3 regions of the Candidatus Pelagibacter bacterium nBUS_29 genome follow, and region 2 is predicted to be linked to each of the others. Evidence: riboswitches for the same ligand, from Rfam matches in the RefSeq annotation. Region 2 holds a riboswitch; each other region holds the start of a gene.
What was found. Region 2 has a riboswitch for S-adenosylmethionine ahead of ACIJYA_RS04590 (homocysteine S-methyltransferase family protein). Riboswitches for the same ligand answer to the same signal wherever they lie in the genome.
Positions count from the first base shown of each region.

Region 1: linked by a shared signal. The riboswitch ahead of ACIJYA_RS05945 (homocysteine S-methyltransferase family protein) and the one ahead of ACIJYA_RS04590 (homocysteine S-methyltransferase family protein) in region 2 are both predicted to bind S-adenosylmethionine.
Region 3: linked by a shared signal. The riboswitch ahead of ACIJYA_RS03160 (O-acetylhomoserine aminocarboxypropyltransferase/cysteine synthase family protein) and the one ahead of ACIJYA_RS04590 (homocysteine S-methyltransferase family protein) in region 2 are both predicted to bind S-adenosylmethionine.

Region 1 covers NZ_CP172843.1:1,101,642-1,111,622, reverse strand. The annotation lists gene ACIJYA_RS05950 (winged helix-turn-helix transcriptional regulator) at 27-386, shown strand; SAM riboswitch class V at 533-598, shown strand; partial or broken gene ACIJYA_RS05945 (homocysteine S-methyltransferase family protein) at 730-1,792, shown strand; gene ACIJYA_RS05940 (haloacid dehalogenase type II) at 1,795-2,466, opposite strand; gene ACIJYA_RS05935 (RsmE family RNA methyltransferase) at 2,483-3,184, shown strand; gene coxB (cytochrome c oxidase subunit II) at 3,245-4,060, shown strand; gene ctaD (cytochrome c oxidase subunit I) at 4,062-5,696, shown strand; gene cyoE (heme o synthase) at 5,728-6,639, shown strand; gene ACIJYA_RS05915 (cytochrome c oxidase assembly protein) at 6,761-7,291, shown strand; gene ACIJYA_RS05910 (cytochrome c oxidase subunit 3) at 7,301-8,089, shown strand; gene ACIJYA_RS05905 (SURF1 family protein) at 8,100-8,753, shown strand; gene thrC (threonine synthase) at 8,754-9,981, shown strand, end outside.
Region 2 covers NZ_CP172843.1:841,050-851,030, forward strand. The annotation lists gene ACIJYA_RS04580 (sulfite exporter TauE/SafE family protein) at 1-745, shown strand, start outside; gene ACIJYA_RS04585 (putative 2OG-Fe(II) oxygenase) at 784-1,374, shown strand; SAM riboswitch class V at 1,467-1,530, shown strand; gene ACIJYA_RS04590 (homocysteine S-methyltransferase family protein) at 1,539-2,441, shown strand; gene ACIJYA_RS04595 (DMT family transporter) at 2,434-3,321, opposite strand; gene ACIJYA_RS04600 (YbaK/EbsC family protein) at 3,318-3,800, opposite strand; gene glnA (type I glutamate--ammonia ligase) at 3,936-5,342, shown strand; gene ACIJYA_RS04610 (hypothetical protein) at 5,350-5,520, opposite strand; gene ACIJYA_RS04615 (HesB/IscA family protein) at 5,587-5,922, opposite strand; gene ACIJYA_RS04620 (SUF system Fe-S cluster assembly protein) at 5,922-6,221, opposite strand; gene sufU (Fe-S cluster assembly sulfur transfer protein SufU) at 6,223-6,687, opposite strand; gene ACIJYA_RS04630 (aminotransferase class V-fold PLP-dependent enzyme) at 6,684-7,904, opposite strand; gene sufD (Fe-S cluster assembly protein SufD) at 7,901-9,139, opposite strand; gene sufC (Fe-S cluster assembly ATPase SufC) at 9,139-9,873, opposite strand; gene sufB (Fe-S cluster assembly protein SufB) at 9,874-9,981, opposite strand, start outside.
Region 3 covers NZ_CP172843.1:577,039-587,019, forward strand. The annotation lists gene thiL (thiamine-phosphate kinase) at 1-820, shown strand, start outside; gene ACIJYA_RS03110 (sodium-translocating pyrophosphatase) at 899-3,004, shown strand; gene bamE (outer membrane protein assembly factor BamE domain-containing protein) at 2,991-3,476, opposite strand; gene ACIJYA_RS03120 (ubiquinol-cytochrome C chaperone family protein) at 3,475-3,942, shown strand; gene rpmF (50S ribosomal protein L32) at 3,945-4,127, shown strand; gene plsX (phosphate acyltransferase PlsX) at 4,140-5,141, shown strand; gene ACIJYA_RS03135 (integration host factor subunit alpha) at 5,146-5,445, shown strand; gene ACIJYA_RS03140 (MerR family transcriptional regulator) at 5,438-5,809, shown strand; gene ACIJYA_RS03145 (50S ribosomal protein L33) at 5,811-6,002, shown strand; gene ACIJYA_RS03150 (chorismate mutase) at 6,003-6,293, opposite strand; gene ACIJYA_RS03155 (COX15/CtaA family protein) at 6,337-7,362, shown strand; gene ACIJYA_RS03160 (O-acetylhomoserine aminocarboxypropyltransferase/cysteine synthase family protein) at 7,392-8,720, opposite strand; SAM riboswitch class V at 8,723-8,789, opposite strand; gene rplM (50S ribosomal protein L13) at 8,928-9,386, shown strand; gene rpsI (30S ribosomal protein S9) at 9,388-9,825, shown strand; gene argC (N-acetyl-gamma-glutamyl-phosphate reductase) at 9,859-9,981, shown strand, end outside.

The sequences.
Region 1 (9,981 bases), 260 kb from region 2:
AAAATAAAATAGTTATTTAAGTAGATATGAAAGAATTAATTAATTGCCCAGCTGAAAGAGCTATATATTTTCTTGGCGGTAAGTGGAAAATAAGAATTCTATTTACACTGTTTCACAAAAAGAGGGTAAGATTTAATGAGTTAAAGAAAGTATTAAAAACTATCACTCAACAAATGTTATCTAAGCAACTTAAAGAGTTAGAAATAGATGGTATTGTTAATCGAAAAGTTCATCAAGTAGTGCCTCCTAAAGTAGAGTATTCACTTACTGAATTTGGCTTATCAGTAATTCCTATTTTGAAATCTTTTTCTGATTGGAATAAAAGAAATACTAAAACTATCTCATTAAAACTTAATAAAAACTTTGAAGAAAACAGAATAAGATAAAGCTTATTCTTTTGACAACATTGTTTATTTGTGATTGTATTGATTAGCGCTGATTTAAGTTAAATTGCAGAGCGCTTTAAAAATCCTGCTAAAGCGACACTTCAACCACCGCTTTAGCCGGTGGTTTTTTTTTGAAATTTTCTCAAATTAAAATCGGGTATTTGAACCGTATTGTGCGCCCAGCATTTTGCTAAAGCACTAAAAAGGAGAGAAGAGCTAATTTTTACCCTCTTTGGTTAATTAGTTTCTTTTCTCCAAATTAATGGAGGGAAGAGCTATTTCAAAATAAATTGATTTGATTTGTATCAAAGTTTAAGCCTCTTAACTCTGTATTGGAGAAAAAATGAAAACAAATATACTAAAAGAAAGATTAGATAAAGGACCTGTGATTTGTGCTGAAGGTTTTTTATTTGAAATAGAGAAACGTGGATATATGGCATCTGGAGAATTTGTGCCAATGGTATCTTTAGATCATCCAGAAGTTCTTGAAAATTTGCATAGAGAATTTCAACATGCAGGATCTGATATTGTTGAAGCCTTTACTTACAATGGACATAGAGAAAAGATGCGAGTTATAGGTAAAGAAGAATTACTTGAACCGCTAAATCGTTCTGCTTTAAAAATTGCAAAAAAGGTTGCTTTGGATACACCTAAAGGATCTCAGCCAAATTTAATGGCTGGAAATATTTCTAACTCAAATATTTGGAAGGAAGATGATAAGCAAGGCCAAAAAGTAGTTGAAGGCATGTTTTCTGAAATGATTGGTTGGGCAGTTGATGAAGGTGCGGACATGTTAATTGGTGAAACTTTTTATTATGCTGAAGAAGCTTTTAAAGCTCTTGAAGTAATGAAGAAAGCTAATCTTCCAACTGTATTAACAATTTCTCCAATGGGTGAAAACAAAATGAGAGATGGAAAGTCTGTAGTAGATACATGTAAAGAGCTGGAACAAAGAGGTGCTGATGTTGTGGGCTTAAATTGTTTTAGAGGACCAGCAACAATGTTGCCATTCTTAAAGGAGATTAGAAAAGCAGTCAAATGTCATGTAGGTGCTTTACCAATTCCATATAGAACTAATGAAAAATTTCCAACTTTTTTTAATTTGCCTGACAGAGCCGATTGTGGCTGTCCTTCTCCACATGGAAGAACATTCCCAACAGCTTTAGATCCACATTTTTGTAATAGATATGAAATAGGTCAATTCGCAAAAGAGGCAAATGATTTAGGGATAAATTATCTCGGTGTTTGCTGTGGAGCTAATTCAATGCTGATTAGGGAAGTTGCAGAAGTCAGTTGGATTAACTGTTCCAGCAAGTAAATATAGAGAAAAAATGGAAAATCATTTTATGTATGGAAAAAATAAAAGAATTCCAAAACATATGACTGATTATGGAGATAAGGCTTAATTTTAATTAGATTTTATATTGGGTAACAGATCTTTTAAGTTATTGATCTCCAACTTTGGTTGGTAGTCAAGTTTATCAAAAATATTATTATTTCTGTTTACCCAAATAGAATTATAACCATAATTTCCTCCACCTGATACATCCCAAGTGTTTGCACTCAAAAAAGCAACTTCATTTTTTTTAATTTGATATTTGTTAATTGGCATATCGTAAACTTTTGTGTCTGGTTTATAAATCCCTACTTCTTCGATTGAAAAAATATCATCAAAAATATTTTCTAAATTATTACTTTTAACTAATTGATTGAGAAGGGTGGGTGTGCCGTTTGAGAGAATAGCTAGTTTATATTTTTTTTCTTTAAGTGATTTTAAAACTTCTGTAACTTCAGAAAATGGTGAAAGGATTTTATAAAGATCTAACAACTCATTTCTCATCGAGAGGTCAATTTTATAAGCTTGCATTGACTTATCCAAACTATCCTCAGTCACTTGCCAAAAATTTTTATGTCTTTTCATCAAACTTCTAAGCCAAGTATATTCTAGTTGAGTTGTTCTCCAATAATTTGCAAAACCTTCCCACTTATTACCAATTTTTTCTTTACATTTTTCTGCTGCTGAATTGACATCAAATAATGTGCCGTATGCATCAAAAATTATTGCTTTAATATTTTTCATAATTAAACTTGTCTTAATGAGTAATATTAGATTATTTTATAGTGAAAGTTTATCACTTAATTTAACAGCTACACTTGATAAATCACAATCTCATTATGTGAGTAAAGTAATGAGAGTTAAAGAAAATGAAGTTTTTTCATTATTTAATAGTAGCGGAGAGTGGGAAGCAAAAATTTTAAGTATTTCAAAAAGTATCGTTAAATTTAATATTACCAATCAATTGAGACAAAAAGAAAACCCCAAAGAATTATGGCTTGCTTTTTCACCCATTAAATCAAACTATTTTAATTTTATGATTCAAAAAGCTACAGAGTTAGGTGTTACAAAGTTTTTACCCATAATATTTGATCGAACTATTGTTCGTAAGATTAATAAAGAGAGAGTTGAAAAAGTCATTATTGAAGCAACCGAACAATCTAATCGGATTAACGTTCCTTTAATCGAAGACCCTCAATCTTTGGAATCTTTTTTGAAAAATAAAAACATGGATTTAATATTTACGGATTTAAACTCAAAAAATAATAAAATTGATACAGATCAAATAACGTCTAAGCCAACTTGTGTAATAATTGGACCGGAGGGAGACTTTTCTGAATTGGAAAGAGAACAGATTCTTAAATTTGAAGGTGTTCAGCCAATTAAAATCAATGAAAACATACTGAGATCAGAAACAGCTGTGATTTCAGCTATATCGATCATAAATTATGCAATAAATTGATATTTTGTCGCGAAAAGTAAAGTGTAATTTTACAAAAGACGAACTATATAGTGTTTACAAATGAAAAAATTTTTATACATATTTCTAACTATTTTTTATTCATCAAACGCGTTTGCTAATCAACCAAAAGATTGGCAACTAGGTTTTCAGAATGCTGCATCCCAGTCAATGAGGGAGATAGTTAATTTTCATGATAATTTGTTACTACCTATTATAATTGCAATCAGTGTCTTCGTATTATTTTTGATGATTTACGTGTCTATTAGATTTAGAGCTTCAAGAAATCCAAACCCATCAAAGACAACACATAATGTTGCAATCGAAGTGTTGTGGACTTTAATTCCATGCTTAATTCTGATTGTTATAGCGGTACCATCTTTCAAAATTCTATACAAACAAGACACTATTCCAAAAGCAGATGTTACGGTTAAGGCTATAGGTTACCAGTGGTATTGGGGTTATGAGTATCCAGATGAAAATATTATTTTTGACTCATATATGATTGAGACAAAAGACTTAAAAGAAAATCAACCAAGACTACTTTCAGTAGATCATGAAGTTGTTGTTCCAGTTAATAAAGTAGTGAAGGTTTTAATTACAGCAAATGATGTTTTACATGCTTGGGCATTACCATCTTTTGGTGTTAAGAGAGATGCAGTGCCTGGAAGAATTAATGAAACATGGTTTAAAGCTGAAAAAGTTGGAACTTACTACGGACAATGTTCTGAGCTTTGTGGAATTAAACATGCGTTTATGCCAATTACTGTGAGAGTTGTATCAGAAGCAGATTATGCAGAATGGCTAACAGGAGCAAAAATTAAATTTGCAAAAGAACCGTTATTAGAAAACGAAAATATAAAACTAGCGAGTAACTAATATGTATACACAAACAGCATCACACGACGATCATCACACACCAACTGGTTGGAAGCGTTGGGCTTATTCAACTAATCATAAAGACATTGGAACAATGTACTTAATATTTGCAATTGTTGCAGGTGTAATTGGTACTGCGTTTTCAGTTTTAATGAGAATGGAATTGATGCATCCTGGTGATGGTATTTTAGGTGGTAATTATCATTTATATAATGTTTTAGTTACAGGTCATGGATTGATAATGATTTTCTTTATGGTGATGCCTGCAATGATAGGTGGTTTTGGAAATTGGTTTGTGCCAATTATGATTGGTGCACCTGATATGGCTTTTCCAAGAATGAACAATATTTCATTTTGGTTATTACCAACTTCATTTATTTTATTAATACTTTCAATTTTTATGGATGGCCCTCCAGGTCAAACAGGAGTTGGTGGAGGCTGGACTATATATCCACCTTTATCATCTAAAGCTGGGCAACCAGGACCTGCAATGGACTTTGCTATTTTAAGTTTACACTTGGCTGGAGCATCTTCAATTTTAGGCGCAGTAAACTTTATTACTACAATTTTAAATATGAGAACACCAGGCATGACGCTTCACAAAATGCCTTTATTTGCTTGGTCTATTTTAGTTACAGCGTTCTTACTATTATTGTCATTACCAGTTTTAGCTGGTGCAATTACAATGCTTTTAACGGATAGAAATTTTGGTACTGCCTTTTTTGATGCGCAAACAGGAGGGGATCCAGTTTTATTCCAACATTTATTTTGGTTCTTTGGTCACCCCGAAGTTTATATTTTGATTTTACCAGGCTTTGGAATGATTAGTCATATTGTTTCTACATTTTCAAAAAAACCTGTCTTTGGCTACTTAGGAATGGCTTATGCAATGGTTGCAATTGGAATTGTAGGTTTTGTAGTTTGGGCTCACCACATGTACACAGTTGGTTTAAGTACAGACACTAAAGCTTATTTCTTGGCAGCTACTATGATCATTGCTGTTCCAACGGGTATCAAAATATTTTCTTGGATAGCTACAATGTGGGGAGGATCTATTTCATTTAAAACTCCAATGGTTTGGGCTTTAGGATTTATATTTTTATTTACTGTTGGTGGTGTAACAGGTGTTGTTCTTGCGAATGCAGGTGTTGATACCGCAATGCATGACACTTACTATGTTGTTGCACATTTCCATTATGTATTATCTTTAGGAGCAGTATTTGCGATCTTTGCAGGTTTTTATTATTGGTTTGGAAAAATGTCTGGATACGAATATTCAGAATTTTTAGGACAATTGCATTTCTGGCTTACTTTTATAGGAGTTAATTTAGTGTTCTTTCCACAACACTTCTTAGGTTTAGCTGGTATGCCAAGAAGATATGCTGATTACCCAGATGCATTTGCTGGATGGAACTATGTTTCTTCTATCGGATCTTACATATCAGTAATAGGCTTGTTAGTATTTTTTGTAAATTTAATTTATTCATTTTCAAAGAAAAAAGCTGCAGCCCGAAATCCTTATGGAGAGGGTGCTACGACTTTAGAGTGGACAGTACCATCACCACCTAATTTTCACACTTTTGATGAATTACCAAAGTTTGAAGACGAAGAAAGTCTTGAAAAATCTAGTAGTTAAAAAATAATTTAGATTTTTCACACTAAAAAAAATGATCAAGTCTAAATTAAAAAATAGAAACTTAAGCCAAGAAGACGTTTTTAATTTTTCAGAACTCTTTAAACTAATGAAGCCAAGAGTGATGTCATTAGTAATTTTTACATGTGCTGTTGGTTTGTTAATGGCACCAAACATTATTCCAACCAAAGATGCAATTATTGGAATCATCCTAGTATCTATTGGTGCTGGAGCAGCTGGAGCATTGAACATGTGGTATGAGTTTGATCTTGATGCATTAATGTCAAGAACTTGTCTTAGACCAATACCAACTGGAAAAGTTAATAAAAACCAAGCTTTAGTTTTTGGTATTGCTCTTTCAGGGTTTTCAGTAATTGCTCTTGATTTTTTTGCTAACAGAATATCAGCTAGTTTATTATTATTTACTATCTTGTTTTATGTGTTGGTTTACACAATTTGGTTAAAAAGAAAAACTGCACAGAACATAGTTATTGGGGGGGCCGCAGGAGCTTTGCCACCAGTTATTGGCTGGACCATTGCTACGAATACTCTTTCATTAGAACCTTTAACATTCTTTTTGATAATTTTCTTTTGGACACCATCTCATTTTTGGGCATTAAGCCTCTATAAATCTGATGATTATAAAAAAGCAAAAATTCCAATGCTTCCATTAACAAATGGAATTGAAAGCACTAAATTAAATATTTTTATTTATTCTTTGATAATGGTGCCTGTAATTGTGATGCCTTATACAATTGATTTTGTGGGATTAATTTTTTTAATTCCATCTTTAATTTTAACTTTTTACTATAATTTTTTATGTTTTGAACTATATAATTTTAAGAAAAATAAATTTAGTGCAAAAAAAGCAAAATCTATATTTGGATATTCAATTTTATATTTATTTTTGATTTTTGTTCTTTTTTTAATTGATAAAATTTTATGATAATACCAGATAAAAAAACTAAGAAAAAAAATATTTTAACTGCGGTAGCAATTCTAGCATTTATGGTTTTTCTTTTTGTGTTTACTTTATACAATGTGGGAGTTTTTGATAGACAACTATGATGAGAAAAAAAACTTTAACTCCAGTTTTGCTTGGTGGAATTTTTTTCCTTATGCTTGGTCTTTCATTTGCAGCTGTACCTCTTTATGACATGTTCTGTCGAATAACTGGTTTTGGAGGGACCACTCAGGTATCTAAAGAAGCCCCAAATATAGTATTAGACAAAGTTGTCAGTGTAAGGTTTGACACCAATGTAAACAATCTTACTTGGGATTTTAAAGCCAAGTCAAATGTAATTGATGTTAAAGTAGGTGAAGTAAACAGAATAGAGTTTGAAGTTGAAAACTATGGTAATGAAACAACTTATGGAGTGGCAAGCTTTAATGTTTCGCCGTCAAGTTTTGGAAAATATTATAGTAAACTGGGTTGTTTTTGCTTTGAAAAACAAGAACTAAAAGCAGGAGAAAAAGCCACTTACGTAATGACTTTTTATTTAGACCCTGAGCTAGTTAATGACCCAACTACGAAAAATTTAGAGGATGTAACTATGTCGTACACTTTTTTCTCGACAGATTACTATAAACAATCATAATCACAAAAAATGTCAGCTGAAAAAAAACATGATTATCATTTAGTAGACCCAAGTCCTTGGCCTATCTACGTATCATTTTCTTGCTTGGTATTAGCAATTGGAACAATTTATTACATGCATAATGATGTTTCATGGGGAATGTACCTAGGTTTGGCTCTTGTGCTTTATGGTGCTTACATGTGGTTTAGAGATGTTGTGATAGAGGCAGAACATCAAGGACATCACACTCCTGTTGTTCAAATTCACCATAGATATGGGATGACATTGTTCATTGCATCAGAGGTTATGTTTTTTGTTGCCTGGTTTTGGGCATATTTTGATATCAGTTTATTTCCAAATGAGTTTGTTGGGAATGTTTGGCCACCAAAGGATATAGAAACTTTTGATCCATGGGATATTCCTTTAATTAATACACTTATTTTACTACTTTCAGGAACGACAGTTACTTGGTCTCATCACGCATTATTGGAAGATGATAGAAAAAGCTTTATTCAAGGTCTTACATTGACAGTCATTTTAGGTTTCTGTTTTACTTTACTTCAGGCATACGAATATCATCATGCTACCTTTGATTATTCAGGACATATTTATGGAGCAGTCTTCTATATGGCAACAGGTTTTCATGGTTTTCATGTTGTAATAGGTACAATATTTTTAGCAGTATGTTTGTGGAGAGGTAAACTTGGACACTTTAATAAAGATCATCATTTTGGATTTGAGGCAGCAGCTTGGTATTGGCACTTTGTTGATGTTGTTTGGTTGTTTTTATTTGCAGCTATATATATTTGGGGAAGTTAATATTTAGTCCTTGAAGAATAAGTTATTATTTTCAGTATTTGTTTATTTTATAATCCTGGTTCTTTTGTCACTAGGGTCATGGCAGCTATATAGATTAACTTGGAAATTAGATTTAATAAAACAAATTGAAGGCTCATTAAAAAATAAACCAGTTAAACTATCAAGTAGTGAGAAAAAAAATTATTTAAGGATAAAAACATCTGGGAATATCAATTTTGAAAAACAAATTTATTTATATAATTTAAATGAAAGTGGCAAACCTGGGTTTGAAGTAATTAATCCTATTTTAATTGATAATGAAAATTACTTAATTAATAGAGGCTGGATTCCTTTTGATAAAAAAGAAAAACCTGAGATTAATTTAATCAACCAAAACAACATTAATGGAACATTAAAGAACCAAACTATAGCAAATTTTTTTAAACCTAAAAATGATATTGGAAAAAATTATTGGTTCACATTAGATAGAGATGATATTTTTAAATATACAGGTAAAAAATTTTCAAAATATATTATCTATTTAAATGGTGATTATCAGCTACCAAAACCGAAAGTGATTACAGCTAATATTTCTAACAATCATAAAAAGTATGCGATTACTTGGTTTTCAATGGCGATTTCAATTCTTTTAATATATCTATATTTTAGAAAAAAAAATTATTAGATGGAATATATAAGCACAAGAAACAGTAAAAAAGTCTTTGAATTCAGGGATGTTTTTGTAAAAGGGCTTGCTGATGATGGGGGTTTATTTGTACCTAGATCTCTCCATAAAGTTGATGTTAATGAACTTAAAAATCTTGAGTACAGTGAATTAGCAAAGAAACTTATTTATCCATTTATTGGAAGTTTTATGACTGAAAATGACTTGGGCAAAATTGTAGATCAATCTTATTCAGTTTTTAGAAAAAAAAATGTTGTTAATCTTGTAAAAGTTGGAGATCGATCTGTTCTTGAATTATTTCATGGTCCTACGTTAGCCTTTAAAGATATTGCAATGCAACTTCTAGGTAATTTCTATGAATACTATTTAAATAATCAAAATGAGAAACTTAATATTGTTGTGGCAACCTCAGGAGATACAGGGGCTGCAGCTATAGATGCCATTAAAGGCAAAAAAAACGTGAATATTTTTGTACTTCACCCACATAATAAAGTGTCACCCGTTCAAAGAAAATTGATGACTACAGGTAAAGATAAAAATGTTTTCAACATCGCCATCAAAGGGAATTTTGATGACTGTCAAAATTTAGTTAAAACAATGTTCGCTGATAAAAATTTTTCAAGTGATATTAAAATGTCAGGTGTAAATTCAATTAACTGGGCACGTATAATAGCTCAAAGTGTATATTACTTTTATAGTTATTTTTTAATTGAAGATAACAAACAACCAATAAATTTTTCAGTTCCAACAGGAAATTTTGGTGATGTTTATGCTGGATATCTTGCAAAAAAAATGGGACTTCCAATTAATAAATTGATAGTAGCAACTAATCAAAATGACATTTTACACAGAGCTATTTCAAAAGGTAGTTATGAAGTGGAAAATGTTTCTGAAACACTGTCTCCTAGTATGGATATACAAGTTGCAAGTAATTTTGAGAGATTGCTCTACGATTTAAATGATTGTGATGATTCACAAACAATAGACGTTATGAAAAATATTAGAGAAAAAGGAAAATATACAATTGATCAAAATAAATTAGATAAAATTAATATTAATTTTTTATCTTCACGAATGAGTGAGGAAGAAGTTCTTAAAACTATTGAAGAAGTTTATGAAAAATACAATATTGTATTAGATCCACATACTGCAATAGGCTACGGTGCTTTTGATAAAATACACTTAAATGGAAATAATATAGTTTTAGCAACAGCGCATCCCAGTAAAT
Region 2 (9,981 bases):
GATTATATTATCAATATTTTTTCTTATAACATCAATATTATATTCTAGTGTTGGTTTTGGAGGTGGGTCTACTTATCTGGCTTTAATGTTAATATGGGAAATTCCTTTTTACATCATTCCAATATTGGCATTATGTTGCAACATCATTGTGGTTTCGGGTAATTCAATAAATTATATAAAATCTGGTAATTTTAGTCTCAATCTTCTTTTACCCTACGTAGTGGGGTCTGTTCCTTTGGCATTTTTTGGTGCTTCATTATCAATTTCAAAAGAATTATTTGAAATATTGTTATTTATAATTTTAACTATTGCTGGAATTCTATTATTAAATAGAAGTAAATTTTTTGATAGTAATAAAATTAAGATAAATCAAATCCCAAAAAAAATATCTATTCTTATTGGTTGTGTCATAGGATTTATTTCAGGAATTGTAGGTATCGGTGGCGGTATCTTTTTAAGTCCAATACTTTTTTTAATAAAAGCTGGTTATCCAAAACAAATTGCTACAACTGCATCCTTATTTATTTTAATAAATTCTATTTTTGGAGTGGCTGGACAATTAACAAAAGATATTGTTTTAAATCAATTCTTAAATTTCTGGCCTCTTTTCTTGGTAGTCTTTATGGGTGGTCAAATTGGTAATTTTTTAAATATTAAGTTTTTATCGAATAAAACCTTGTCCTTAATTACATCTTTATTGGTCATATTTGTGGCTATAAGGATGGGTTTAAAGCTATTACCATAATCTTGATTTAATTAACATTTACTATATCTAAACATTCAATGAAAAATATTAAACCTTTTGGGCCAACAATTGGAAGAACAAGAATTTCGAATAAATTTTTTAAATGTCTAAATAATGAGTTTAATGAAAAATCTAAATCAAAAAAAATTGACTATAGTTCTAAATTAGCAAGCCAAATTAAAAAAGAATTAAAAATTTCAGAAAAATTTGTCAAAATAAATCTAGAAAAAGAATTAAAGAACCATATTACAAAATTTTTAAATAATGAAAAAATTAAGAATATAAAAGAAATTAAGATCTTAAATTTATGGGTTGTTCGACAATTTAAAGGTGAATACAACCCTATTCATTACCATGAAGGAGATTTATCAGGTGTGGGTTACTTAACAATACCTAAAGATATGACTAACAATAAAATGGTAAAGAATAAAAAGATTAAAACAAATGGAACTATAGATTTCATAAATGGACAAAAAGGTTTTTTAAGCAAGAGTATATATAATGTGGTACCAAAACTTAAAGAACTTATCATTTTTCCAAATTATTTACTTCATACTGCTTATCCTTTTAATATTAATGGTGAACGTAGATCGTTTTCTTTTAACGCAAAAATTATATTAAAAAAATAATATACAAATACAAATATAATTAGTATAAATAATTTTGCCGATTTGATCTTATTGCGGGCATAAACTGCTAAAAAGAATAATTCCCACAAAATCAATAAGCGAGGTAGTTGAACTATATTGTACACCTAGCATAAAGCTGAAGTACTAAAAAAGTAAGGACTAAAGTGGATTTAAATTTTTTCAAAAAAACAAGGGTGCTAGATGGTGGAATGGGCCAAGAACTTCTAGCAAGAGGCATGAAACCTAACGGAACATTATGGAGTGCTAACGCTATATTAGATGAAAATTACCATCAACTCTTATCTGATACACATAGGGATTTTATAAAAGCTGGTGCTGAAGTAATAGTCACAACAACTTTTACAACAAGACGAAAAAGATTAAGAGATAACAATGTTGAGGAAAAATTTGAATACTTAAATAAAAAAGCTGGTCAAATCGCACATGATGTTAAAAAAGAATTTCCAAATATTCTTGTAGCAGGTGGAATACCTCCTCAAAATTTAACTTACGAGGCAGATGAAAGAAGTGAAGAAGAGATTATTAAAAACTTTAATGAACAGGCAAAATTATTAAATCCTTATGTGGATTTTTTTTATTTTGATGTATGGAGTAGCATTAAAGAATTTAAGTGTGGAATAGAGGCAATTCAAGAATTTAATAAACCTTATCTCATTGGTATTCATATATCTGAAGGTATAAATTTACCGAGTGGTGAAAATATTTCAGATATTAAAAATATTATTGATGAACAATTACTTGGTATTATGCTTTCATGTGTGTCACCTGAAAACTATGAGGCTAATCTTGAGGAGCTAAAAAGTTTAAATGTTCCTTTTGGCTTTAAGATAAATGGGTTTATAACTACTAAACCCAAAAATGGTTACACCTCAACTTTCTCAAAATCTAATGGTAATCCAAATGAATTCTTAGGACAAAGAAAAGATCTTACACCTAAAAAAATTGGAGAAATTGTTAAAAAATTTAAAGATAACGGTGCAACGATATTAGGAGGGTGCTGCGAAACTAGGCCAGCACACATAAACGCAATGGCTGCAGTTAAATAGTTTTTTTATTATCAGCTTTTTTAACAAAATAGATACCAATACAGACAGCTATTAGAGATATTAAAACCTTAATCGTTATTAATTCTTTCAAGAATATATATCCTAGTATAGTGCCAAATATTGGTATTAGATACGATACTTGTGATTGAAAAATTAAACCATTGTTTTTTAAAATTCTGAATCTTAATAACCAAGCAACGCCTGTTGGCACTATACCAAGATATATAACTGATATTAATGAGTCAGTTCGTGGAATTGATTGCCAAGGTTGCTCTATAAAACTCATTAATGGTAATAAAATTATAATTGCCCAAATTAAAATTGACCCTGTTACATTTTCATTTTTTTTCTTACTTATCTTTAAAGTTAAAACGCCACCAACAACATAACAAGTTGAACCGAGCAATATTAGTAATGCTGAGTTGAAATTATTTTTATCAATTAAGATATTATCAGAAAATAAAAATACGATTCCTGAAAATCCAATTAAAATTCCAAATGTTTTTACCAAATTGAACTTTTCATTCTTAGTAAAAAAATGTCCAAGAACAGTAGAGCTTAATGGTGTAGTAGACATTAATATCGCTGCTAAATTACTTTGAACAGACTTTACCCCATATGCTATTAAAAAAAATGGCGCTACTAAGTTGATAAATCCAATCATAGCAAACCAATGCCAGTCCTTTGAAAATGCTTCTATTTTTATATTTTTGTAATAACAAAGAAGTAAAACTGGAATTGCTCCAAAAAAAACTCTTAAAAAAGCAATTGTCACGGGTCCAAATGAATATGTTGCAATCTTAATATTAAAAAAAGCTGACGCCCAAATTAAAGCTAATGTTGTTAATAAGATGTAATCTATTAATTTTGGTTGTCTCATTCTGTTATCTCTTTTATTTCACCGGTAGTTAAAATTTTTAATTGACTAAAATCTATTCTAAAGACACAATTTGGGTGCCCAGCTGCAGCGAAAACCGTTTTAAATCTATTTAAATTACTATCAATAAAAATTTTTACTTTATTTAGGTGCCCAACAGGTGAAACTCCTCCAATTGTGTAACCAGTAATTTTTTTAACATCATTTGGATGGGCCATGGACACATCTTTTTCATCTAAAATTTTTTTAAGTTTATTTAAAGAACATCTTTTATCGCCTGATACCAAACAAAGTACAAAGTCATTACCTGAATTAAATAGTAAACTTTTAACAATTGCCCCAACATTGCAACCTAAAGCTGTAGCCGCATCCTTTGCTGTTCTTGCTGTTTGCTCTAAACAAATAATTTTGAGATTTGGATCAAAATCTTTAATAGTTTTTCCAGCTCTTTTGACTGGTTCTTTTTTTAATAAAGGGTTCACTGTAAATAATTATTTAATAATATTGCATAAATACACCACTTATGTGAAAATTGCATAGGTGTTATTTATTAAATAAGCAATATTTTTCAAGATTATTTTGTTATTTAGCAGTTATAAAATTATACAGGAGATACAATGAGTGCAGCAAATGTTTTAAAATTTATAAAAGAAAAAGAAGTTGAATTTGTAGACTTAAGATTTACAGACCCAAGAGGTAAACTTCAACATCTAACAATGGATGTAACTATTGTTGACGATGAAATGCTAGATGATGGAGTTTTTTTTGATGGCTCTTCAATAGCAGGCTGGAAAGCTATTAATGAATCAGATATGATTTTAAAACCTGACACTTCAAGAATGGAAATGGATCCATTTACCTCTCATAATACATTGATTCTGTTCTGTGATATTTTAGATGCTGTTAAAAAATCCCCTTACGAAAGAGACCCTAGAGGAACTGCTAAAAAAGCAGAGGAATATTTAAAATCTTCAGGTGTTGGTGATAAAGCTTTTTTTGGTCCAGAACCAGAATTTTTTGTGTTTGACGATGTAAGAATTAGCAATGACCCAAATAATACCGGATTTGTTTTAGATAGCAAAGAAGGTCCATACAACTCTGGAAAAGTTTATGAAAATGGAAATATGGGTCATAGACCTCCTGTAAAAGGTGGTTATTTTCCCGTACCTCCTGTTGATAGTGAGCAAGATATGCGAGGAGAATATTTAAAAAATTTAAAAGAAGTTGGAATTAAAGTTGAAAAACATCACCATGAAGTTGCTCCAAGTCAACATGAATTGGGAATGTATTTTGGAACATTGGTTGATCAAGCAGATAATGTTCAATTATATAAATATGTTGTACAAATGGTAACCCACTCATTTGGAAAAACTGCTACGTTTATGCCAAAACCTGTTGCTGGAGATAATGGTTCAGGAATGCATATTCATCAATCTATTTGGAAAGGAAATACACCTGTATTTTCTGGTGATGCATATGCTGGTTTATCAGAAACAGCTCTACATTATATTGGTGGAATTTTAAAACATGCTAAGGCGATTAATGCTTTTGCTAACTCAACAACAAATAGTTACAAAAGATTAATTCCTGGTTTCGAAGCACCTGTACTACTTGCGTATTCAGCAAGAAATAGATCTGCTTCTTGTCGTATACCAATTACATTAAGTAAAAACGGTGCTAGATGTGAAATAAGATTCCCGGATGCTTCTGGAAATCCTTATTTAACTTTTGCAGCAATGCTAATGGCTGGCCTAGATGGAATTAAAAATAAAATTCATCCAGGTGAATCATTTGATAAAGATTTATATGAATTACCTCCAGAAGAAGTTAGTGCTATCCCAACTGTTTGTGGCTCATTAAGAGAAGCTATGGAGAGTTTAGATAAAGATAGAGAATTTTTAACGCAAGGTGGTGTATTTACAGATGATCAAATTGATGCTTACATTGCACTTAAGTTTGAAGAAATTCACAAATTTGAACATGCACCTCATCCTGTTGAATTTGAGATGTATTATAGTAGCTAGTAATTAATTACTGTCTAGTTGTTGCGATTGTATCTTTGTTAACACCTTTTTTCACAACGTAGTCCTGCGTGCCGTTTGCACCAGTCTCTACTTCTTTACGAAGATCTTTAAAAAAAGTTCTTTGCTTTAAAGAATTTTTAAGGCTTTTAACAAGATTTTTAAACTCAAATGTGTTCATACGTGATTCTTACACTAGATATGCAAGATATGCAATACTGATATGCAAATAGTAGGACAATACGTCCTACTCTATCTTAAATGACTCACCACACCCACAACGCTCAGTTTCATTTGGGTTATTAAAGACAAATGATGAGGATAATTCCTCTTTTTTATAATCCATTTCAGTTCCTAGGAGATACATAACTGCTGCAGAATCCACAAATACCTTAACACCTTTTTCTTCAATAACTTCATCGTTTGGATTAGCTTTCTTGGTGTATTCCATAACATAAGACATTCCAGCACAACCACCTGTTTTAACTGACACTCTTACACCTAGTGAGTCTTTTTCAGCATTAGACATAATTTCTTTAATTCTCAATGCTGCATTATCACTTAGTTTTATTATAGGGTTCATTATAGATTTAGCTCCAATTTTGCTGCCTCTGACATCATATCTTTATTCCACGGTGGGTCCCAAACTAATTCAAGATCAACATCATCTATTCCCTCAACTTGCATAGCACCATCTTTGACTTCCTTGGGTAAACTTTCTGCTACTGGACAATTGGGTGTAGTTAATGTCATTTTAATTTTTGCAAAATTATCATTTTCGACTTGAACATCATAAATTAAACCAAGTTCATAAATATTTACAGGCAGTTCTGGATCATAAATCTTTCTGATCTCTTCAATAATTTTTTCTTTTTTTGTCATCTTAATTCTCCGTATTTACTTGATCTTTTTTATTTTCAAAAGCTGAGACTAATGTGTGCCATGATAAAGTTGCACATTTTACTCTCATTGGGTATTGTTTTACTCCAGATAAACACATTAGTTTTGTTTTTTCATCTTCTTCTAGATATTCTGATTTAAGTTCAGGGTTTTCTTTAATCATCCCTAAAAAATCTTCGACAATTTCTTTTGCTTCATTTTCGTTTTTACCTTTAATTAAATCTGTCATAATAGATGCAGACGCCATTGAAATAGCACATCCACTTCCTTCAAAAGAAATATCTTCAACTATCATTTGTCCATTAAGTTTTAAATAAACATGAACATTATCTCCACATAAAGGATTGTTACCTTTGGCATCTTTATTGAAACCATCAGTCTTCCTCAAATTTTTTGGATTTTTACCATGTTCCAATATTATTTCTTGATATAATTCTTTTAAATTCATTTTAAATTAAATATTTTTTTACAGTTTTTAATTGAGTCGTTAAGCTTATCTAAATCATCTTTTGTATTATATATTCCAACTGATGCCCGTGCACTAGCAGGTATATTTAATTTATCATGTAATATTTGGCAGCAATGATGTCCTGCTCTTATAGCAACACCATCTTCATCTAAAATAGTTGCAATATCATGGGGATGTATACCTTCAATAGTAAAAGATAAAACCCCACCTTTGTCTTTAGGGCTTCCAATTAATTTAACAGAATTATTTTTTTGTAAAAGATCTTGACCATATTCAACTAATTCTGCCTCATGTTTCATAACATTGTCTATTCCAACACTCTCTAAAAATTTAATGGATTGGTCAAATGCTATAACTTGTGCCGTAGCCATCGTACCAGCTTCGTATTTATTAGGTAAATCACCGTAAGAAATCATATCTTTTTTAACTTCTTTGATCATGCCACCACCTCCTTGATATGGCGGCAACTCCTCTAACCATTTTTTCTTTCCATACAAAACACCCAACCCAGTTGGACCATACATTTTGTGACATGAAATAGCATAAAAATCACAATTAAGATCTTGCATATCTAGTTTTAAATGAGGTGCGCCCTGACAACCATCGACTACAACTACTATGTTTTTAGAGTGAGCAAGCTCGGTTATTTCTTTAATTGGTAAAATAGCACCTGTAACATTTGATAAATGTGTGATTGAAATTACCTTTGTTTTAGGTGTCAATTTTTTTTCTATTTCTTCTAGTGTGATTTCACCTTCTTCATTAATTTCTGCAAAATTAATTTTAATATTTTTTGATTTTCTTAAAAAATGCCAAGGAACATAATTAGAATGATGTTCTAGTTCTGTAATAAGTACTTCGTCTCCTTCTTGAAGAAAATTTTGACCCAAAGTATTTGCAACTAAATTAAGTGCCTCTGTAGCACCTTTTGTAAAAACAATTTCATTTTTATCTTTTGCATTAATATATTTTTGAACAGAGCTTCTTGTCCCTTCATATAAATTAGTAGCAGCAACAGCAAGAAAATGAACACTTCTTCCTACATTGGAAAATTGCTTTGTATAAAATTCATTTATTCTATCGATTACAACTTTTGGTTTTTGTGAGGAGTTTGCACTATCTAAATAAACTAGATCATTATTTTGAATTTTTTCATCAAAAATTGGAAATTCTTTTTTTATATTATTTATGATCATTCTTGAATGCCTGTTAATTTTTTAACTAAGGATTTTACACTTTCATTTGTAATCTTTTCGACAACCTCATTTAAAAATCCATTTGTTAATAGTTTTTTTGACTGAGCATGACTTAGACCTCTAGACATTAAATAAAAAATAGAGTTTTCATCTATATTACCTGAAGTTGATCCATGAGAGCATTTTACATCATCAGCATAAATTTCTAATTCAGGTTTTGCATTAAACTCCACATTATCATTAAGCAATAGTGCTCTACTTAGCTGATAGCCATCAGTTTTTTGAGCTTTAGAGGCTACATAAATTTTACCTTGATAAACTCCTTTGGAATTTTCATTTAATACACTTTTTATTAATTGATAACTTTTACAATTTTCTTCGTTATGGTTTATCGAAGTTTTGATCTCATGGTGTTTTTTATTATCTAAATCAATAACCCCATTAAGTACAACTGAGCCATGATCGTTATTAAGAGAACAATTAATATCGTGTTTTGCAAATTTTGAACCTTTTGATAAAATAAAATACTCTAAATGACTATTTTTATCTAAATCAATATCTTTAAATGAATACTTAATATTAGATGTTGGATTGATGTCTAAACTATAATTTTTAAGAGTAGCATTTTTACCGATATTAATTTTTTGTCTAAAATTTAAAAAATTATTATTTGTAGTTTCGTTTGAAATGTTGATTACATCTATAGAAGTGTCATCTTCAAGATCAATGTCTAGTCTCATGTTTAAACCGTAACAGTCTAAATCTGATGTTAAATAATTGTATAAAACCAATGGTTTTTGTAACTGATAACCCTTATTAATTGTGATTTTAATATAGCTAGAAAGAAAGGCAGTATTTAAGTTTAGTAACACATTTTCATTCAGTTCATTATCCAGTTCTAAATTTTGGTTTATACTAATTTTTTCTTTATCTTCATAACCAAAATCAATCTTAGATACGTTGCCGTTAATAAAAACTATTTTATTATGCTTAAATTCATTAATAAAATCATTATTAATGCTTGATGTATTGTTTTCTTTATAAAAATCTAGTTTTTCAAAATTAGTTGAAATGATTTGGTTTAAATCAGAAAATTTCCAATCTTCAATACGTTTATTTGGAAAGCCTTGTTCTAAAAATTTATTAAAATTTTTTTCTTTAATTTCTTTTTGTGAAATTGAATAATTTCCTTCACTTAGAGATTTTTCAAAATTTAATTTGATTTCATTTTGCATTAATTAAAATCCTCATATCCGACTTTTTCTAATTCTTTAGCTAACTCATAGTCACCTGATTTAATTATTTGACCATTTTTTAAGACATGTACAAAATCTGGTTTAATGTAATCAAGTAACCTTTGATAGTGAGTAATAATTAAAAAAGAATTTTCTTTATTTCTTAACGAATTTACACCTTCCGAAACTATCCTTAAAGCATCAATATCTAGGCCTGAGTCAGTTTCATCTAAAATAGAAAGTTTGGGATTTAAAATTGACATTTGTAAAATTTCATTTTTCTTTTTTTCTCCACCAGAAAAGCCTACATTTAATTGTCTACTTAATATTTTTTCATCAAATTTTAATTCTGCTGTTTTTTGTTTAATCAATTTTAAAAATTCAATAGCATCTAATTCTTTCTCACCTCTAGCTTTTTTAATTGCATTAATCGAAGTTTTTAAAAAAGTATTAGTGTTAACTCCTGGAATTTCTAATGGATATTGAAATGCTAAAAAAATTCCTTTATGTGCTCTTTCCTCTGTTTCTAAATCCAATAAATTTTCACCCTCAAAAGTAATATTTCCATTTACTTCGTACCCTTTTTTTCCTGACAAAATATTTGATAATGTGCTTTTTCCAGAACCATTAGGGCCCATAATTGCGTGCACTTCTCCAGGATTTATATTTAAATTTAATCCTTTTAATATTTCTTTTTCTTCAATCTTTGCTTTTAAATTTTCAATCGTTAACATTTAACCAACACTCCCTTCTAAACTAATTCCAACTAACTTTTGTGCTTCAACAGCAAATTCCATAGGAAGTTGTTGTAAAACTTCTTTGCAAAAGCCATTTACAATCAA
Region 3 (9,981 bases), 260 kb from region 2:
TCATTTTCTAAATTTTAAAAGACCAGATTTAGTTATTAAAAAGATTTTGAGATCATCTATTTCTGATCTAATATGCAAAGGTGTTTCTCCAAAATATTATTTTATATCAGGCAGTGGCAATAAAAAGACATTTACAAATAAAAATTTATCAAAAATTTCAAATTCATTAAAACACGAGCAAAATAAATATGGAATTTTTTTATGTGGAGGTGACACAACTTTTTCAAACAAATTAAGTTTTTCAATAACTTCTGTTGGTTTTTCAAAAAAGATTATTTTTAGAAATAAAGCAAAACTTAATGATGACATATATGTAACTGGTAATCTTGGCGATAGTTTTGTTGGTTTAAAAATTTTACAAAATAAAATTAGTTCAACAAAAATAATTGAAAATTATTTTGTAAAAAAATACTTCGAACCTGATATTCAAATAAAGTTAACAACGGCATTATTAAGATTTGCTAACTCATCAATAGATGTTTCTGATGGTCTGATAGATGATCTTGAAAAAATGATAAATAAACAGAGATTATCATATAAAATTTATGAAGAAAAAATTCCAATATCTAAAAATTTGAACTCTTTTCTTAAAAAGAATAAACTTAGAAAATCAAATTTTATATCAAATGGAGATGATTATCAGATTTTATTTACAGCCAGTGTTGACAAATCCAGAATCATTTCACGCACATCAAGAAAACTTGGTATCAAAATAACCAAAATTGGTAAAATTACTTCAAATAAGAAAAAATCAGCTATCATGAGTGAAAAAGGTAAGCATTTACTTGTTAAAAGTCATGGCTATGAACACCAATTCTAAAAGTTAATTATTGTCTTTTTTAGCTTTTTTTGTATTGTCCGGGCTTAAAATTTAACAACTAACAACCTTAAGGTTTATATGAGCGCAACAGTCGAGACTATTTTATTATACACAATCGGAGCTGGTTTTTTATCTATAGTTTATGGATTTTTTACTGGAAAAAATATTTTAAATCAAAGTGCAGGTAATGCAAAAATGCAAGATATAGCATCAGCAATTCAAATTGGTGCTAAAGCTTATCTGGCAAGACAATACAAAACAATAGCAATTGTTGGTGTAGTTGTTCTAGTAATTGTAAGTGTTGCTTTTAGTCCTTTAGTAGGTTTAGGATATTTAGTTGGTGCTGCGTTATCTGGTATTGCTGGTTATGTTGGTATGCTTGTCTCTGTTGAAGCCAATGTTAGAACAGCAGAAGCTTCTAGAAAAGGTCTTGCTCAAGGTTTATCTGTTGCATTTAAATCAGGCGCTGTAACAGGCATGTTGGTTGCAGGGTTAGCGTTGTTGGCTATCGCTGTTTATTATTATTATTTATTAAAATTTAATATTGATGAAAGAGAAATAGTTAATGCTCTTGTTGCATTAGGTTTTGGTGCTTCTCTTATCTCAATTTTTGCAAGATTAGGTGGTGGAATATTTACTAAAGGTGCTGATGTAGGCGCTGACTTAGTAGGTAAAGTTGAAGCTGGTATTCCAGAGGATGATCCTAGAAACCCTGCTGTAATTGCTGATAACGTTGGAGATAATGTTGGTGATTGTGCTGGAATGGCTGCTGATTTATTTGAAACTTATGCAGTTACAATAGTTGCAACAATGGTTTTGTCATCAATTTTCTTTCAAGGAGATATGAGCATGATGATTTATCCACTAACAATTGGTGGTGCTTGTATCTTAACTTCAATTTTAGGAACATTTTTTGTTAAACTTGGAAAAGACAAAAATGTAATGAATGCTTTATATAAAGGTTTTGTTGTATCCGCTATTTCTTCAATAGTAATTTTATACCCAGTGACAGATCATGTAATTGGATTTGCTACTGAATATAATGTTAATGGAAAAAATTTTACTGGAATGAGCTTGTATTACTGTGGAATAATTGGTCTTATAATTACTGGTTTATTAATCTGGATCACTGAATATTACACTGGTACGAATTATAGACCTGTTAAATCTGTTGCTGCTTCGTCGACAACAGGTCACGGTACTAATGTTATTCAAGGCTTAGCTGTTTCTATGGAAGCAACTGCTGTACCTGCGTTAATTATTGTTGCTGGAATTTTAGCTACAAATTCAATCGCTGGACTATTTGGGATAGCAATTGCTGTAACTACCATGTTAGCTTTAGCTGGGATGGTCGTTGCTCTTGATGCTTATGGACCAGTTACTGATAACGCTGGTGGAATTGCTGAAATGTCTAACTTAGATAAAAAAGTAAGAAAAACAACTGATGCTCTCGATGCTGTTGGTAATACCACTAAAGCTGTTACCAAAGGTTATGCTATCGGATCTGCTGGTTTAGGTGCTCTAGTTTTGTTTGCAGCTTATGTAGAGGATATTAAACATTTCTCTGGTGTAGCTGGCTCTAAATTAGAAGGTATTGTTGTAACTTTTGATTTATCAAATCCTTATGTAGTTGTTGGCTTGTTGATAGGCGGAATGCTTCCGTACTTATTTGGTTCAATGGGAATGCAAGCTGTTGGAAGAGCAGGTGGTGCCGTTGTAATTGAAGTTAGAAGACAATTTAAAAAGTTTCCTGGCATTATGAAAAGAAAACAAAAACCAGATTATGCTAAATTAGTTGATCTTTTAACTGTAGCAGCAATTAAAGAGATGATTATACCATCTTTATTACCTGTCTTATCTCCAGTTGTTCTTTATTTTATAATTCTTGCAATTGGCGGACAAGTAGCTGCTTTAGCTGCTGTGGGCGCAATGTTGTTAGGAGTCATTATCACAGGGTTATTTGTTGCTGTTTCAATGACTGCTGGTGGTGGCGCTTGGGATAATGCTAAAAAGTATATCGAAGATGGAAATCATGGTGGAAAAGGTTCAGAGGCGCACAAAGCTGCTGTAACAGGTGATACTGTGGGAGATCCATATAAAGATACAGCAGGTCCTGCCGTTAACCCAATGATTAAAATTACAAATATTGTAGCTTTACTTTTATTGGCTGTTATCGCTGGCTAATTTCTTTACGTTTTTTGGCCCTCTGACCAAGAGGGTCATTAATCTTCTGTCTCATACTAGACATAAAATCATAGACAAAAGCGTTTCTTTTAAATCCACTTTCTGTAGTAGCATCAACGAGCTTGATATTTTTCATATCATTTTTATCATACAGATCTTTTTTTCTGAGTACTCCAAATCTGTCAATTTCCAATACTAATACGTTATTTTCATATATTTTCATTCTACCAAAATTTTTTAATTCCGACTGAGTTTGTTTTCTTTCAATGTAAATCCATACATCGTTATCAAATTTACTTTTGGTAGATGGATTTCCTAAAATTCTTAAAATGTCATTTTTATTAGTTTCATTAATAGATAAAGATGATTGTTTTTTATCTAAAAATGGGACCCCATGATGTTTAACTACTTTCTTTAATGAACAATTTGAAACTATTAATGAAAGAAAAATTATATATAATATTTTTATCATGAGTAAAAAATATCTTAATATTTATAACAATTTGATTAAATTAACTAGAAATAAAGATTTATATAAATCTCTGGATAGAGATGATAATTTTTCAGATCGTTTAACCCTATTTTTATTACATTTTGCTTTTTTTTTAAAAAATTTTAAAAATGAGGAAAATAAGATTATTTTACAAGAGATTTATGATTTTAACTTCAGGCAACTTGAGCTTAGCATTAGAGAAATAGGTTATGGAGATCAATCAATTAATAAAAAGATGAAAGATTATATAAATTTATTTCACGCAATGGTTTCAGAAATACATTTTTGGAGGAATTTAACAAGAACACAGAAAATTGAAAAGTTTTCAATTTTTTTAAGCGATTTTAAAGAAAAGCATCATTTGCTTGATTATTTCGAACTATTTAATGAAGATTTATCAAAAAAAACTTTGAATTCTTACTTAAAAAGTGTAAGTAACCAATAATTATGGCTGTACCAAAACGTAAACAAACCCCGTCCAGAACTGGAATGAGAAGAGCTCAAACTATGAAATATTCAACAAAGAATATCGTTGAAGATAAAAAATCTGGTGAGTACCGGTTATCTCATCATTTAGATTTAAAAACTGGAATGTATAAGGGTAGACAAGTTTTAGACCCAAAAGAATAATATAAATCTAAAATGACAGATCTGATTAAAGTTGCAGTAGATGCAATGGGCGGCGATAACTCCCCTAAAAAAATTATTGATGGCATATTGCTAAATCACAAATCGAATAAAAATGTTTTTTATAAAATTTTTGGAGATAGAGATAAAATTATAAGTCTAATTGGAGATAAAATTAATAATGAATTTTATAAAATCATCCACACAACTGATGTAGTTAAAAGTACTGATAGCCCACTAGAGGGAGCTAAAAGAGGTAAAAATACAAGTATGTGGCTTGCAATAGATAGTGTTAAAAAAAAAGAGGCAGATATTGTAGTATCAGCAGGTAACACTGGAGCTTTACTTGTTATTTCAAAACTTAATCTTAAGATGATAGAAAATATTGATAAGCCAGCATTGTCTGCTTTATGGCCAAACAAAAAAGGTATGAGTGTTGTATTGGATTTGGGTGCAAATATTGAGTGTAGCTCTAAAAATTTATTAGATTTTTCTATAATGGGTGCATCTCTTTTTACTTCATTATATCCAGGCGATAAGCCAAATGTAGGTTTACTAAATATTGGATCAGAAGAACTAAAAGGAAATGAAACTATCAAAGAAACTTATCAAATTTTAAATGATAAGAAATCTAAAAATTATAATTTTTCAGGTTATATAGAAGGAAATCACTTAATGGATGGAGAGGTCAATGTGATTGTTTCTGATGGTTTTACAGGAAATGTAGCCTTAAAAACTGCCGAAGGCACTGCTAATTTTATTACAAGTGAACTTAAAAAAGCTATGACGGGATCAATAATTGGAAAAATCTCATCTTTGTTAAATATCTCAAATTTAAGAAAGTTTAAAAAACGTTTAGATCCTAGGCTTTATAATGGCGCTATATTCATTGGACTTGATTCACCGGTCGTAAAAAGTCACGGTGGAACTGATTATATTGGTTTTTCAAACTCTTTAGATGTTTGTCATAGAATTGTAAAAGGTAATTTGATAGAAAAGATTAAGCAAAATATTTAAACTAATGAGAATAAACTTAACTAAAAAAGACTTAGTTAATTTAGTATATATGCAGCTAGGTTTTTCAAAACAAATCTCTGAAAACCTTATTGAAGATTTTCTAGCGACAATTGTCACTAATATTAAACAAGAAAAAAAATTAAAATTATCTAAATTTGGAACTTTTTCTATTAGACAAAAAAAATCTCGAATAGGCAGAAACCCAAAAACTAAAGAGACTAAAATGATTTCTTCAAGAAATGTTGTGTTGTTTAGGCCATCAAAAGAATTTAAAGAATTTATAAATTTAAAAGATAATGGATAAATCTGACAGTGCTTACAAAACAATAGGCGAGGTTGCAAAAATATTAAATCTAAAAACTAACAAAAAAGGTATTCTACCAACTCATACGATTAGATTTTGGGAAACTCAATTTAAGCAAATTAAACCTAAAATCTTAAACTCAAACAGAAGATATTATGATGAAAACTGCATTAATCTTCTTAAAAAAGTTAAATTTCTTCTTAAAGAACAGGGTATGACAATTAATGGTGTAAAAAAGATCCTAAATGGAGGCGAGTCTTTAGAACTTGACGAAATTGCAAATAATTCTATAAAAGCTGTTAATTTAAGAAATAAATTAGTTAAAATTTCTAAAATTGTAAAAAACTTAAAAAATTTAAAATAATATGGCTAAAAAAACACACGTAAAAGTTAGACTTGTTCCAGAGTCTAAACCTGACAGTCCATTCTTTTATTATGTTAAAAAACCTGCTGGTGGTGAAAAAGCTAAAGTAAAGCTGTCTGCTAAAAAATATAATCCTGCAACTAGAAAACATGAAACTTTTGTGGAAAAAAAACTTCCACCACATAGCAAGTAATTATTTTTTTTTAAAATTTCTTCTCTCGTAGTCGATATATGACCAGATCATATTTTTCCATATTCTATTAGTGATTTTTGGATCGATTTTTAATTTTTTTGATTTTCCTTTAATTTTGTTAAGGATAAAATTAATTCTTTTTTGGTCAACTATTTCTTTTTTAAACTCTTTTAACTTAAGCACCTCTTTTACTAGGCCTGTTCTGTATTTAATCAGAGAAAGAAGCTTATTATCAAGTTTATCAAGCTTAACTCTAATTATATTTAATTTTTTTTTGTTATTAGGCGACATTTAATTTATTGGATTAATTAATAATTATTATATTTATCTACACATGTACAGTGCGAATAGTCATATAAATTATCAATTAAAAATTTGGTTACTTATATTATTATCATTGATTATTTTGATTATCTTAGTAGGTGGTCTAACAAGATTAACAAATTCAGGTCTATCCATTACAACGTGGGAAGTATTTGTAGGTTTTCTTCCCCCTTTAACAAGTGATAAATGGATAGATTATTTTAATCTTTATAAGACAATCCCGGAATATCAGGAACAAAACTTTAATATGACTTTAGATGAGTTTAAACTAATTTTTTGGTGGGAATGGGCTCATCGACAACTAGGTCGACTAATTGGTTTGATTACATTATTACCGCTTCTATATTTTGCAATTAAAAATGGTTTATGGGTTGTAAAAAGATATGGCATAATTTTTATTTTAGTTTGCTTGCAAGGTTTTTTAGGATGGTACATGGTATCCAGTGGTTTGGTAAATAGAATTGATGTCAGTCATTATAGATTATCCATACATTTGTTTACAGCCTTTATTATCCTTTCAATGGTTTTTTGGAATATCTTAAAATTGACCAAACTACAAATTAATCAAATTTCTATTAAATTATTTTTTATTAAATTTTTTCTTGTTTTGCTATTTATACAATTAATTATTGGTGCTTTTGTATCAGGTATGGATGCTGGAACCATTTATAATACATGGCCTTTAATGGGCGCTTCTTATTTTCCGGATGATAGTAAAATGATTGAATTTTTAAACATTTCTGTTTTTGATAATCCTTCTATTGTACAATTTTTACATAGAAATTTAGCTTACCTAATTATGATAGTTTATATTTTTCTGTTAATTTCTATTTTTAAGGAGACAAATAAAATATTTAGAAAACCAATTTTAATTATTGGGATAAGTTTGTTTTTACAGGTTGTGTTAGGAATATTAACTATTTTATCTGGAGTAAAGATTATTTATGCATCTTTACACCAGATAAATTCTATTTTAATAATATTATCGACTTTATATTTTCTCTACATATCCAGGTATGAGGAAAAAACTAATTAGTTTCTATTTGTTGACATATAAAACTCAAATTAACTAACAGCTTTTAATTTACCTTTAGAAGAATTCTCTAAAGCTTGATCCAAATCATCAATGATATCGTCTATATGCTCCAAACCAATACTCAATCTTACATAACCAGGTGTTACTCCAGCTGCAGCTAATTCATCTTCAGTAAGTTGACTATGTGTTGTTGTTGCCGGATGAATTGCTAAGCTTCTAGCATCACCAATGTTTGCAACATGGTAGAACATTTTCAAAGACTCAATAAATCTTTTTCCTGCTTCAATACCTCCAGCTAGTTCAATGCCAACTAGCGCACCATAACCACCTTTAAGATATTTTTTAGCTCTACTATTTATTTCATCATTATGTTCAGTAGCATAAATCACTTTATCGACCGCTTTATGTTTCTTTAAATAATCAACAACTTTAGAAGCATTTTCACAATGTTGTTTCATTCTTAAAGCTACGGTTTCTAAACCTTGAATTACGCCAAAGGCATTATCAGGTGATAGTGCTGAGCCAAGATCTCTTAAAATTGTTACTCTTGCTCTTACTGCAAAAGAAACATTAGCACCTGTAAGTTCTGGAACAGCTTTTCCCCAAACTACACCTCCATAGCTAGCATCAGGTTCGTTGAAAAGAGGTTGCCTTTTTGGATCTGCTGTCCAATCAAAATTACCACCATCAACTAAAGCTCCACCAACAACAGTTCCGTGACCTGCTATATATTTTGTCAGCGAATAAACCACAACAGCAGCCCCATGTTCTAATGGCTTACAAATTACTGGTGCAGCTGTATTATCAACAATAAGTGGTATATTGTATTTTCTTCCAATATCTGAAACTTCTTTGATAGGAAAAGCTCTTAAATATGGATTCGGTAAAGTTTCTCCATAAAAAGCTCTTGTTTTATCATCTATAGCTTTTTCAAAGTTTTTTGGATCAGAAGGGTCAGCATATCTTACTTCAATACCAAGTTTGCTTAAAGTATGCGTGAATAAAGATACAGTTCCACCATAAAGATCTGTTGAACTAACAATATTATCTCCAGCTTGAGCAACATTTAATATTGCAAAAGTTGAAGCTGTTTGTCCTGATGAAACGGTTAAACTTGCTAAGCCACCATCAAGTGCCGCCAGTCTTTTTTCCAATACATCATTGGTTGGGTTCATGATTCTTGTGTAAATATTGCCAAACTCTTTTAATGCAAACAGGTTGGCTGCATGCTCCGTGCTATTGAATTGATATGATGTAGTTCTATAGATAGGAACTGCTACAGCATTTGTTGCAGTATCACTTCTGTAGTCTCCACCATGAATTGCGATAGTTTCTGGATTATTTCTTTTTGTACTCATTTTTACTCCTTTTTTAGTGCTTTAACTTAATGTAAGGCGCACAATACAGTTCAAATGCCTACCGATAATGATGTGTAAATTCCTGTTTAGCAGTTTTATGCCCGCAATAGGATCAAATCGGCTTGAACCTTTTAACAGATAAGTATTGTAATGCAAGCCAAATATCAAATTGACTTTGCAATTAATAATAGTATTAATCCTGGCACAATGACAAAATTTGTAAAAAAAGACCAAGTAACATCATCATGGTTCGAGATAGACGCAACTAATGCTGTTGTTGGTAGATTAGCAACTGTTATTTCAAAAATCATTCGTGGCAAAAACAAAACTACTTATACTCCTCATATGGACCATGGTGATTTTGTTGTAGTTAAAAATATCGAACAAGCAAAATTTACTGGAAAAAAATTTGAGGATAAAATCTATTATAGACACACTGGCCACCCAGGTGGAATTAAAGAGACTACACCTGAGAAATTACACGAAAAAAAACCAGGTGAAACTTTAAAGCTTGCCGTTAAAAGAATGCTCCCTGGTGGAGTGTTAGGCAGAAAACAATTAACTAAATTAAAAATTTATACAGGTAGTGATCATCCACATGCAGCACAAAATCCTCAAATTATTGAGTTAGGCAAATTAAACAGCAAAAACTTAGTTAGAAACTAATATGGAAAATACTCAAACAGCATCAAAAACACCTAAACTAAAATTAGACTTTAAAGACAGTAAGTATGCAACGGGTAGAAGAAAAACTTCAATTGCAAAAGTTTGGTTAAAAAAAGGTTCAGGAAAGATTTATGTAAATGGAAAATTATTCAATGAATATTTCTCAAGTGAATTTCATCATCTTCAAATTACTAGACCTTTTGATATAATCAAACAATCTACTGACTATGATGTTAGATGTAGTGTTAGTGGGGGAGGTCCAACTGGTCAAGCAGGTGCCTTAGTTCATGGTATTTCTAAAGCTTTAGTTATGTTTGATGAAAATTTAAAATCTACATTAAAAACCGAAAAACTTACAACCAGAGACTCTAGAGCAGTTGAAAGAAAAAAACCTGGTAGAAGAAAAGCTAGAAGAAGCTTCCAATTCTCTAAAAGATAATTCTTTTTTAATTTTAAACTGTTATAATAAATTATGCCTAAGCTTAATGCATTGGTTGCTGGTTCAACTGGATATATTGGAGTTCAATTAATTAGATTATTAATTAAACACAAATTTATAAACATAAGATTTCTATGCGGAAATAGTTCTGTAGGA